One region of the Dictyobacter sp. Z7_2 genome, then DNA from elsewhere that is predicted to be linked to it. Evidence: riboswitches for the same ligand, from Rfam matches in the RefSeq annotation. Region 1 holds a riboswitch; the other holds the start of a gene.

Region 1 (5,445 bases):
ATGATGAAGGGATAGATTACCGGGATGTTGTCGAGGAGCAGATCTGGATAGCAGCTCTGGGAGAGTCCAACGCTTTTGCCGGGAAGCCACTCGATTGTGCCATGCTTGCCCAGATGTACGATCGCATCGGTATGCCATCCACTCTCGGCGCGTAGCCAGTGATAGAAGGCGTAGTAATGATGCGTTGGCGGGAGATCTGGAGTGTGATAGATGGCATTCGGGTCCATGCCATAGCCACGCGGCGGCTGGAGCGCGACGAAGACGTTGCCGAAGGTCAGGCCAGCGAAGGCGATCGCATCGTTGTGGACATACGCCTCGCCGGGTGCCTTCCCCCAACGCTCCTGGATCTCAGCTTGATCTTTCTGTGGAATCGACCCGAAAGCTTGTCCGTAAGCCTCAGCCGAGATGCTCCCCTCCGCCTGCGCCAATTGTTCTTCTGTCAGGAGCTCAGTATCGTAGGAGCAGCGATCAATCAGGGCGTGGATCAGGTCATCGCCGTGCTCTGGAATATCCTCAACCAAGTAACCATCCAGGCGGAGCGCGTGCAGCAGGTGGATCAGGGAGGCGGGTGCGTCCAGGCCGACCGCGTTCCCAATGCGGGCCGCTTTGGCTGGTGAGTTGGTGAGGACGATGGCGATCCGTTTCTCCGCATTGGATTTTCGGCGCAGATTTGCCAGGCGCAGAGCCTGTCCGATCACGCGCTGGACGCGTTCGGTATCGGCGCGATAGCGCGTCACCCGTGATAGAGGGAGTGCCGCTTTTTGTCCACGCTGTTTGGCGATAGGAAGCTCCTCTTCAATGGCCTCTTTAAAGGAGACCGGAACCGTTATAATGCGACCATCAAATTCGGGCAAGGCCACATTCATCGCGGTATCCAGAGGAGTCATGCCACGCGACGAGATCTCCCACTGTCCACGGCTATTGCTGGCGGCGATGGCCTGGAGCACTGGCACGTTGAGCGTGGAGAAGCTTGATGCGTCCCAATTGGTATGATCGTCTCCGGTGGTCTGCCCCAGAGAGAAACTCATCGTCGTGATAACGGCATCTACCTGCGTTGTATGATCCTGATCGACAAAATAGGTCAGGGCCAGCGGAAATGACGTATCGGCATGAGCCGTCTCTTTGAGCGAGTTGGTAAAGACCGGGAGGGCATTCGCGCCAGCGGCCTCGATCTCCTGGACCATCGTGTCGACGAACTCGGTGTTGCCAGAGAGATAGTGCGCCCGATAAAAGAGGATACCAATCGTGGGACGTTGTGGCTGACGCCTGGCGTGGAGCTTCTCCGGCGTCACATCCTGCCAGCCCGGATAATAGACGCCATGGCCGGGCTGCGGCAACGGTGGGTGAAAGCCAAAGCCGGTAGTGAGTAGATGGTCGCAGAGAAAGTTCAGGCAGTTCTCATAGTTGACGGCTCCGCCAGATTGGAGATAGGCCAGCACTTCGTGAGCGACAGGTACGCCAACCGTCGAAGTCGCCATCAGCTCGGGATCAAGTGTCTCGGTGCCAGGCAGGCAGACAAGCCATTTCTCCTCTTTTTGCGCCCAATCCATCAAGCGCTCCATGCCATAGGCGAAGCTGGAGCGACCTCCCAGCAGGCGCACGATCACGATCTCCACCTGTGGCAGCATAAAATGCAGGAAGGTATCAACGTCCTCCTGCGTTTGTAGCGCTGCCGGATTGGCGATCCGTATCTCTGGATACTCCTCGGGGAGTTGAGCTGTGACTGTGCGCAGGGTGAGCAGATCAGTATCGGCGTGCGAGAGAAAGAGGATCGCTGGTCGAGCGTCCTGTGTGGATGCGGTAGCTGCGGTTGGTAGGCGCTGCTGTGTCTGTTCCGAGCTTTGTTGATGACCATCCCAGGTAAAGGCCGTGAATGTGTAGGCGACCAGCTCTGGTGGAGGGGGGAGATATGAATTGAGTTCCAGCATCTGGTCGATATAATCGTAGATTGCTACTACTTGCGCCTCGCTATTGATCGAGTGAAACCAGATGTGATGTGCGTCGAAGATCAACAGTGCGACGTTAGCGAGCGGACAGGGACCGAGGCAGCCGCTATTGGTCATGTGGACTTTGTTACGAAGCTTGCGCCTCTCCCACTCGTTATGATAGAGATCCCGGGGCACCGGAGCGTATTTCCGACTGGTATCTCCGCAGCAGCAGCCGGTGACGCAGACGAAGAGATGACCCTGCTTACGTACAACGTTAACAAGTTTGCCATCGGGGCGATGCACAATATTGCGCGGCAAGACGTACCTCCTGAGATAAAGAAAGATCGACAAGTCTTCAATCCGCGTTTATACCAGGTGTACGATCTGTATCGATGGGTGTAGGCTGGTCTGGTATCCTTTTACGCGAAGGTTCCTGGCCCAACAAGGATCATGAGCGACCTGACTTTACACTCTCTGGAGCATATTTACAGTTGCGCGACAGTGCCGGATTTCCACCGGGCTTCCCTCATGTATCCCTGACAGTATATATTATGTTTAATCCTATGGAATTACGCGCAAAAAGTCAAGTCCGGTTTTGCCTTGATAATGTATCCTTGTGGCAAAGTCGGATGGTTTTGTACGAACGTATCAAAAAGTGACCTACTATTGTCTGCTGGCTCTCTGCCGCGCAACAGCTTCCAGGAGCTTGAGTTCCTTGCGCAGCACACCTGGCATGCCCATTGGAACGAGAATACGTTCGACAAAGCCTTTGAGGCCGGGGCTGGCATCCATCATCACAGCAATCTCGACGCGCGACTTCTGTCCATCTTCCAGAGGAGTCACAGTAAAAAGATTGCTCTCTTTCTGCGCGGCGTCAATCTCATCTTCCCGCAACACCCTGCCTGGCTCTGGCTCACTTACGAGATGATGAAAGGATTGTTCTACGCCAAAAAGGCGCGATTTGAAACGGATAATCGTCCCCGCACCATAACCGCCCTGCTCAACCTGCAAATCATAGATATTTCCTGGCGGGATAATGTTGGGATGTCCTTGATGATAGTCCGCGATCGTCGCGTAAACATCTTCTGGTTGTGCGTGAAGTACTGCTTCCGTTTTAACTGTGATCTGTCCCATCATTTTTCCTCTTTGCTCTGCCTCGCGAAAAAGGTTCTCACTACATCCGAGGAGAAGTGTTCTCATATTATATAACTTCAAGTCATATATCTATTAAGAGTATAGCACCGAAAAATCTTTATGACAAGAGAACGCAGGTCTTCTTCGCATATAATAGTGGAAAAAATGGCCTTAAGAGGTCGAGCGAAGCAAAGACCTCGTAGCGTCGGACGCTTGCGTACGATGTCCCACTCCACGTATGATCAGGCAGGCCAGCGTGGTGCGCCGAGATCCTGCTGGCTCGTACGAGTTACGAAAACGAGTCGATTCTTGTGGTCGTTTGGGATTCGGGAAATGTTCGTGCGAACCAGTCGGTGACATTCTGATGTTCGACATTGTCGAGACGCAAAAAAAGCATGTGGCTCTCGTTGGCTATCTCTCTGGCGTCGTCCCAATTGTTTTGCCTGGCAGCTACCTGTGCCAGACCAAAGAGTGCATGTGCTATCAGCTCGGGGGCTTTTAACTGCCTTGCGCCTGCAAGCATGAGCTCAAATTGTTTTTTTGCCTCTTCAATCCGTGTTTGTGATAGAAAAAAGCGGCCATACTCACCTTGTCCTTCGGTGATGAGCCAGGTATTTTGTATCTCATGAGCCAGGCTCAGGCTTTTGTCCAGGTAGGCTTGTGCTTGTTGTGGTTGCTCAAGTAAGCGATAGATGATGCCTAGATTTTGGGTGACGGAGCAGATGCGCGCGCGGTCGTGTATACGCTGAGCAATAGCGAGACTTTCCAATGATAATGTCAGGGCCTGCTCATATTGATGTTGATGGATGGCGAGCATGCCGATATTCATGAGGAGAGCACTTTGACGAAACTGTTGCTGGCTTTGTTTGGCGTATGCCAGACCCTGTTGATAATATGAGTCTGCTTGCTCATAATAACCACGACGTAGCATCTGTAGCCCTAAATCCTGTAAAAAAGCGCTTGCCATACCCCAATCCTGGGTGCGTTGTGTGATCGCAACGCCCTCCTTATAAAAGTTTTCTGCCTGTTGATAGTGACCAAGGTCATCGTGAATCTGACCTTGATGCAGCAGGGCAATACTCAGGATGTTTTCGTTGTGTGAATGTCTGGCGATGGTTGTTCCTTGTTCCAGATAAGCCAGTCCCTGTACATTATCGTTGAGATCGCTCACGACATGCCCCAGGCGCACCAGGAAAGAAGCTTCGAGCGGATGCTGTGCACGCGAAGCCATTGCAAGTCCCTGTTCAAAGGCGTGTCTGGCTTCAGGAAATTGATTGTATTGCTCGGCCTGGACTCCAAGGTAGTGCCAGATGGGTATGAGAGGAGCCTGCTCCTCCAGCGTCCTGGGCGGCTGATCGACGTAGAGTATCGCATGCGCGTGCGGCAGGTATCGATCATCGATATCGATCCTGAAGGTATATTGCAACGCAGAGACGCTAGCAGCCACCGCCCAGGCTGCTCGTGCGGCCCAGAGCGCTCGCGTGGGCTCGTCCATTGTGGCTTTGAGGATTACCTGGACAAGGCGATGGATTGAGAGGGTCGCTTGTTGTGGTTGTCGATGTAGCAGGGACGACTGTAAGGCTTCGCCAAGCGCTCGATTGAAGCGATAGATATCGGTGGTAGTTTTTTCGAGGACGGAGCCCAGAAAGGAGGCTCCATGGGTAAAGAGATCCTCTGGAATCGCCTCGGAAGCCAGAAAAGCGCAGATGCGCAGGATATCCGCAGCCTCTGGATTGGCCTCCATTAATTTCTGGAATGAGAACAGGATCGTGGTGGCGACCGAGTGTGGATGATTCATCATTTCCGAGCGATCATTGAGCAGTTGTAACTGGTGGTTCTGGTACATCGAAATATAATCGGAGATGCGGCAGCGTGTGATCTCGATATAGGCTCCAGCTTGATCGAGTGCCAGTGGTAATCCTCCCATCATCGTAACCAGCGTCCCCGCCAGGACCTGGAGTTCAGGAGCGAGGATGTCTCCCTGAGCGGTGGTATCCCATAGTTTGGCCCGGTGGAGCAGAAAAAGGATACCTTCTTCGTGGGTGAGCGGCGGTAGCTGAAGCGTATGTGCGACGTTGTTGACGGCATGTAGGCGTGTAGTCATCAAGATAGCGCCGTGCCGCGCATGCGTCAGGAGCGATTGGATCAGAAAAAGATCTTCTACGTTGTCACAGATGAGCAACCAATCTCCATAGGTGGTCAGCCAGCGCAGGACCGCCTGGATCAATTTTTGACGATCATGTTCTTCTCGTTCGGGGAGATGCAATTGTTCCGCGATATTTGTAATGCTCCCATCAATGGTCTCAGCGGTCTCGGCCGCAATCCAAAAGATGGCGCGATATTTGAGCTCATAGCGATAAGCATATTCCAGTGCCAATTGCGT
Region 2 (5,445 bases), on a different contig from region 1:
ATACCTACCGAAGCAACGAGCCAGCAGGCAGTGTTTGCGATTGAGGGCATGACCTGTGCCTCATGCGCGATGCGGATCGAAAAAGGACTCAAAAAGGTTCCCGGCGTTGCAGACGCTCAGGTGAACCTGGCAAGCGAGAAAGCGACCGTGACCTATGATCCCGAACAGGCCGGCCCGGAGCAGATGATGCAAAAGGTGGATGCGATTGGCTATAAAGCTATTCCGTTATCTCAAGTGACGCCCACGGCTGCAATGGCCGTCGAGACCACTACGGATAACGACGAGAGTTTCGCTGCACCCATCGCTAGCGTGCCACAAACAGCGACCACGCAGGAGGATGAGCGTCAACAGCGTAAGCAGAGCGAATTAAAGCGCAAGCAGACACTCTTGCTGCTGGGAATCGTGCTCTCATTGCCAATCCTGATCCTGAGCATGTTCTTCATGGATCGCTTTCCGGGTGAGAATATCCTTTTATTGGTCCTGACCACGCCCGTCTGGGCCATCGTCGGGGGAGAGTTCCATCGCAGCGCCTGGAAGACCTTGAAGCATGGGGCGGCGACGATGGATACGCTGGTCTCCGCCGGCTCAACGGCTGCTTATCTGATGAGCGCAGTTGCGACCTTTTTCCCGCAGGTCGTGGGAGGCGTCACCTTCTATGATACCGCAGCATTGATTATCACCTTAATTTATCTGGGCAAGTATCTGGAACTACGAGCCAAAAGTCAGACCAATGACGCGATCAAGAAGCTGATCGATTTGCAGCCTCGCCTGGCACATGTTATCCGTCGGGGACAGGAGAGCGATCTACCCATTGAGCAGGTACGCTCCGGCGACGAGCTGGTTGTGCGTCCTGGCGAGAAGATTCCAGTGGATGGTCAGGTGCTTTCCGGTCATTCTTCAATCGATGAGTCGATGATCACTGGCGAGAGCATCCCGGTCGAGAAGAGCGAGGGCGAGTTGCTGATCGGAGCCACCATTAATCAGCATGGACTGCTGCATATGCGTGCCACCAGAGTCGGCGCGGATACGGTACTCTCCAACATCATCCGCATGGTCGAACAGGCTCAAGGATCAAAAGCTCCCATCCAGCGCCTCGCGGACAAGATCGCAGGCATCTTTGTTCCTGCCGTTTTAGTCATCGCCGCCCTCACCTTTATTGCCTGGGCACTGATTGGCAACCTCGTCACAGGCGTGCAGACGGCCCATATGTCTGACATGTCTCAGATGGCCAGCAGCAATCCCTGGATTACTGCCCTGGTCGCCGCAATAGCCGTCCTCATCGTCGCCTGTCCGTGCGCACTTGGACTGGCAACTCCAACAGCCATCATGGTTGGCACCGGCAAAGGAGCAGAAAAAGGTATCCTGATCAAAGGAGGAGAAAGTCTGGAACGCATCCAGGCCGTACGCGCCGTCCTGCTCGACAAGACAGGGACCATCACAGCCGGCAAGCCCGCGCTGACAGATATCGCTGTGCTGCCAGAGCGTCAGATCGACGATGTACTCCCCTTGATCGCCGAGGCAGAGCTGGGCTCTGAGCATCCGCTGGCCAGCGCGATCGTTGAGGGAGCAAAGGCTCGCGGCCTGGCATTGAATGCCACACCCCAACACTTTACAGCATTGGTAGGACGCGGCGTCGAAGCAACCATCCAGGGACATCAAGTCCTGGTCGGGACACGTCTGCTGCTCAGCGAAAGAGCCATCTCGTTCACGTCCCTCGAAGAGTCCATGCAAGCGTTCGAGCGCGAAGGGAAGACAACCATGCTGGCCGCCATCGATGGCATCGCCGTGGCCGTTGTCGCGGTCGCAGATACCATTAAGGTAGGCTCGGCCGAAGCGATCAAGCACCTCCAGGAGCAGGGCATACAGGTCTGGATGATTACTGGCGATAATCGACATACCGCCGCAGCCATCGCGCAACAGGTCAATATCGCCCCCGAGCACATCCTATCCGAAGTGCGTCCAGAGGATAAAAGCCAACAGATCAAGCGCTTGCAGGAGCAGGGGATTGTGGTCGCGTTCGCCGGAGATGGTATCAACGATGCCGTTGCTCTGGTACAGGCCGATGCGGGGATCGCGATGGGCACCGGTACCGATATCGCTATCGAGGCAGCCGACATCACGTTAGTCAAAGGCAACCTGAAGAGCATCGCCACCGCCTTAGCGCTCTCTAGAGCGACGATGCGGATCATCAAGCAAAACCTCTTCTGGGCCTTCGCCTATAACGTCATCTTGATACCGGTCGCCATCCTCTCGCCGCTCATCCCGTTCCTGAAGGCACAGGCACCGATCTTCGCTGCCGCCGCCATGGCACTCTCATCAGTGACTGTCATCACCAACTCGCTGCGCCTGCGCCGTTTTAAGTAGCACACCCGACGAGCAGCGTCGGCTTAGCTACGACGGATAAACCCCTTGAACCAGGCGTCCAGGCCAGCCGACGTAGCGGCGCGGCTCCGCCGTGCTGTCACTGGACGCACGAAAACGTCCCACCGTGGGGAGGTTATCTCGATGGAACCCCATGTGGAGCGTAGTCGTACGAGTCACAGACGGCACGGCTCCGCCGTGCCGCTACGTCGGTGAGCGTCTCACCCCATTGGGATGCCTGTCTCCAATGCTCCATTGGTACGATGATCCTTGACAGTGTAGTAGCGCCGTGGTCTCTTCAGTGGAGCCATATGCTTGTGTCCGGCCGGCCGCTACTTAAAGGTTTATTGTGCCAGATGCTGTACTCTACGCCGCCAGAAAAGCAACAAAAGTCCGCCCAGCAAAAACCAGAAGAGAGCGACTCCCAACGCCGAGAGCACGCGAAACGTCATAACGAGTCCCATGGAGATCGAGACAGTAATCGGGTAGACCGGCATAGCCAGCATAAAGATGACTGCATAGATCCCATAGGCCAGAAGAACGATCAGCAAGCGGGTGCGTCTGGAGATATCTCCTCGCTCTTCACGCCTCTGTAGAGAGCGATACAACAAGAATGCCAGGGCAGTCCCGATGATAGATAAAGCAATCCCTGCAAGATACAGGGTTTGCCGGACATCGATGGTGGTTGCATCCCCCACTCCTGGCGGGTTCGCTGGATACTTGAGTTGAGGAAACAAACAAAATGTCCAATAACAAATAAAGAGCAAGGTGAAGAACCATTTCCAGGATACTTTTTTGGCTCCGCTCAGACGTTCCTGTCCAAACGCAAACCAGCAGATGATCCCAAAGAACGATCCCCAGCCGATACCATACAGGATATAGCCCAGAAATAGTCCTGCGCGTTGCTCCGGGCGCGTGAATACTTCTGGATCAAGTTGACCAAGCGCGATCTTATGCGCCGTTTCCAGGTTGATGGCTTGCTGCAATACCGGCTCGGTCGCAAAATAATGGAAGCAAGCAGCAAGTAATCCAGCGATGACGCCAGACAACAAGGTCAGGGCAACAATGGCCGTGGGTGAAGGTCTCTGATGCATAGGATACTGGCTCCTCTAGTGACAGGGAAACGCTGCAACATGCCGACTATCATGAATAAGCTCATGAATCATGTTTACCTGATAGGCCGCGTTGCCCTGAAAAAACGAGAGCAGAAATCCCTGATCGAAACCGACCAGATATAAAGCCAGCAGGCCTAATCCTAGCGTGCCGCCGAGAATCGCCCAGTCTCTGATTGGATGGGCAAGTTCGAGGGATGGTTCGTAAGTTTTAGACATAGTACTCCTCTTTCTGTGAAAAATAGCTCATGAAGGATATTAATAAGCACACGCATTACGGCAATAGGACACAAGATGAAGAAAGAGGAGTGGGAGGGTTTGCTCAGAGAGTATGCGCGTGTGGACAGCAAAAGGGCATGCCGAAGAGAGAGCGATAGCATACTCCTCTCGGGTGCATCTCGTTCCTTTAACGCGAAGGATCGTGAGCTATTTCCTCACCAGGCAGGTCTCCTGACTTCTGGCCGCCGTACTCCCCTTCTCGCCTTCCCATTCTCACTGAGAACAGTGGCTCTAATCTCCTCCTGATGGTGGAGGCGAAGAGTTTCCTTGCCAGTTACAGTAGCGCGACTGCGCCGGATTCACACCGGCTTCCCTATTCTGCTTTTCTTTTCAAAAAAGCCACCTAGTGCAAGTAAATGAATGCATTCACTATTAAGGATACTGAGAACCTATGCTCGTGTCAAGGTAGTATCAATTCACTTGCACACTATCTGCTTTTTTTGGCTAACGCTCAAGTGCCTGGGGATTAATGATCTGCTCCGGTTTGCCGGCTTTAAAGGCTAATACGAGATCGAAAGCTGCGCCGAAATAAAGTTCATAGTTGTCTTGCTCGACATAGCCCAGATGTGGCGTACAGAGCACATTGTCCATGTGGAGCAAGGGATGGTCAACAACGGGCTCCGTTTCATAGACATCGACGGCCGCGAAGCCCGGACGACCGGCTCGGAGCGCGGCTTCGAGCGCTCCAGGGACAATCAAGCCAGCGCGGCTCGTGTTCACCAACAATGAAGTCGGCTTCATCTGAGCCAAATCTGCTTCTGTGATCAAGTTCCGCGTCTCTTCGCTCATTTTTATATGCAGACAGAGCACGTCAGACTCCTGAAAAAGCTCTTGCTTGCTACGAGCTGCGGTAAAGCCATCGGCACGAGCGCGATCAAGCGAACCCTCGCGTCCCCAGACCAGGACATTCATCGCAAAAGCGCGTCCATAGCCAGCTACCAGCGTCCCAATGCGCCCGTAGCCAAAGATACCTAACGTGCGCCCGCGCAAAGCGACTCCCAGCGAGCCCTGCCAGCGACCCGCCTTCATCCGTTCGACCTCCTGCGGAATGTGGCGCAGCGCCGCCAGGACTAAGCCCCAGGTCAGTTCTGCGGTCGAGCCGGAGGCTCCTGCTCCCACCGTGATCGCGACTCCATGACGCGTACAGGCGGCGACGTCGATATGAGCAACGCCCATTCCTGTCTGGCTGATCACCTTCAGATCAGGCAGGCGAGCCAGCAACTCCTCAGTAATCCTGGTACGCTCGCGGATCAGAACCAGCGCATCCGCATCCCGAAAGCGCTCTACCAGCGTATCGGTATCCTGCACAGTATCGTTATAAATCACCACTTGCTCATCTGCGAGCTTTGAAAAGCTATCCAGGTGGCGCACCGCATCTTGATAATCGTCAGGTATCACAATTTTCATAGCAACCTCTTAATTTATGGCAAACAGCGACATCACTGCCAATTATACTACGCCACAAACGTGTCATTCTGGCAAGCGTGAAGGGGAGGCGATGCGGTCATTGATGTTTATAGAAAGAAAAATCCCAGGAGAGCTTGTAACGCCAGACCGTTTCTATGTAATGATGAATACAGAGTAGGGAGGAAATACGAAACAGCCATGGAAGCATCCTTCTCAGAAGAGGATAAACAGCGACGTGCACTCATGGAAAGCATCTTTCGTGAGCACTATCCCAGGATTCATACTT

Evidence for each region. Region 1 has a riboswitch for cobalamin ahead of cobN (cobaltochelatase subunit CobN). Riboswitches for the same ligand answer to the same signal wherever they lie in the genome.
Region 2: another riboswitch for cobalamin. It lies ahead of AC27N8_RS32175 (CbtB domain-containing protein); the one in region 1 lies ahead of cobN (cobaltochelatase subunit CobN).

Annotation. Positions count from the first base shown of each region.
Region 1 covers NZ_BAAJPE010000001.1:1,328,536-1,333,980, reverse strand. Annotated here, with positions in the region: gene cobN (cobaltochelatase subunit CobN) at 1-2,246, opposite strand, end outside; adenosylcobalamin (AdoCbl) riboswitch at 2,332-2,480, opposite strand; gene AC27N8_RS05100 (SRPBCC family protein) at 2,592-3,065, opposite strand; gene AC27N8_RS05095 (tetratricopeptide repeat protein) at 3,352-5,445, opposite strand, start outside.
Region 2 covers NZ_BAAJPE010000002.1:4,485,971-4,491,415, reverse strand. Annotated here, with positions in the region: gene AC27N8_RS32190 (heavy metal translocating P-type ATPase) at 1-2,364, shown strand, start outside; gene AC27N8_RS32185 (hypothetical protein) at 2,392-2,541, opposite strand; gene AC27N8_RS32180 (CbtA family protein) at 2,706-3,455, opposite strand; gene AC27N8_RS32175 (CbtB domain-containing protein) at 3,471-3,692, opposite strand; cobalamin riboswitch at 3,897-4,114, opposite strand; gene AC27N8_RS32170 (D-2-hydroxyacid dehydrogenase family protein) at 4,197-5,159, opposite strand; gene AC27N8_RS32165 (sigma-70 family RNA polymerase sigma factor) at 5,358-5,445, shown strand, end outside.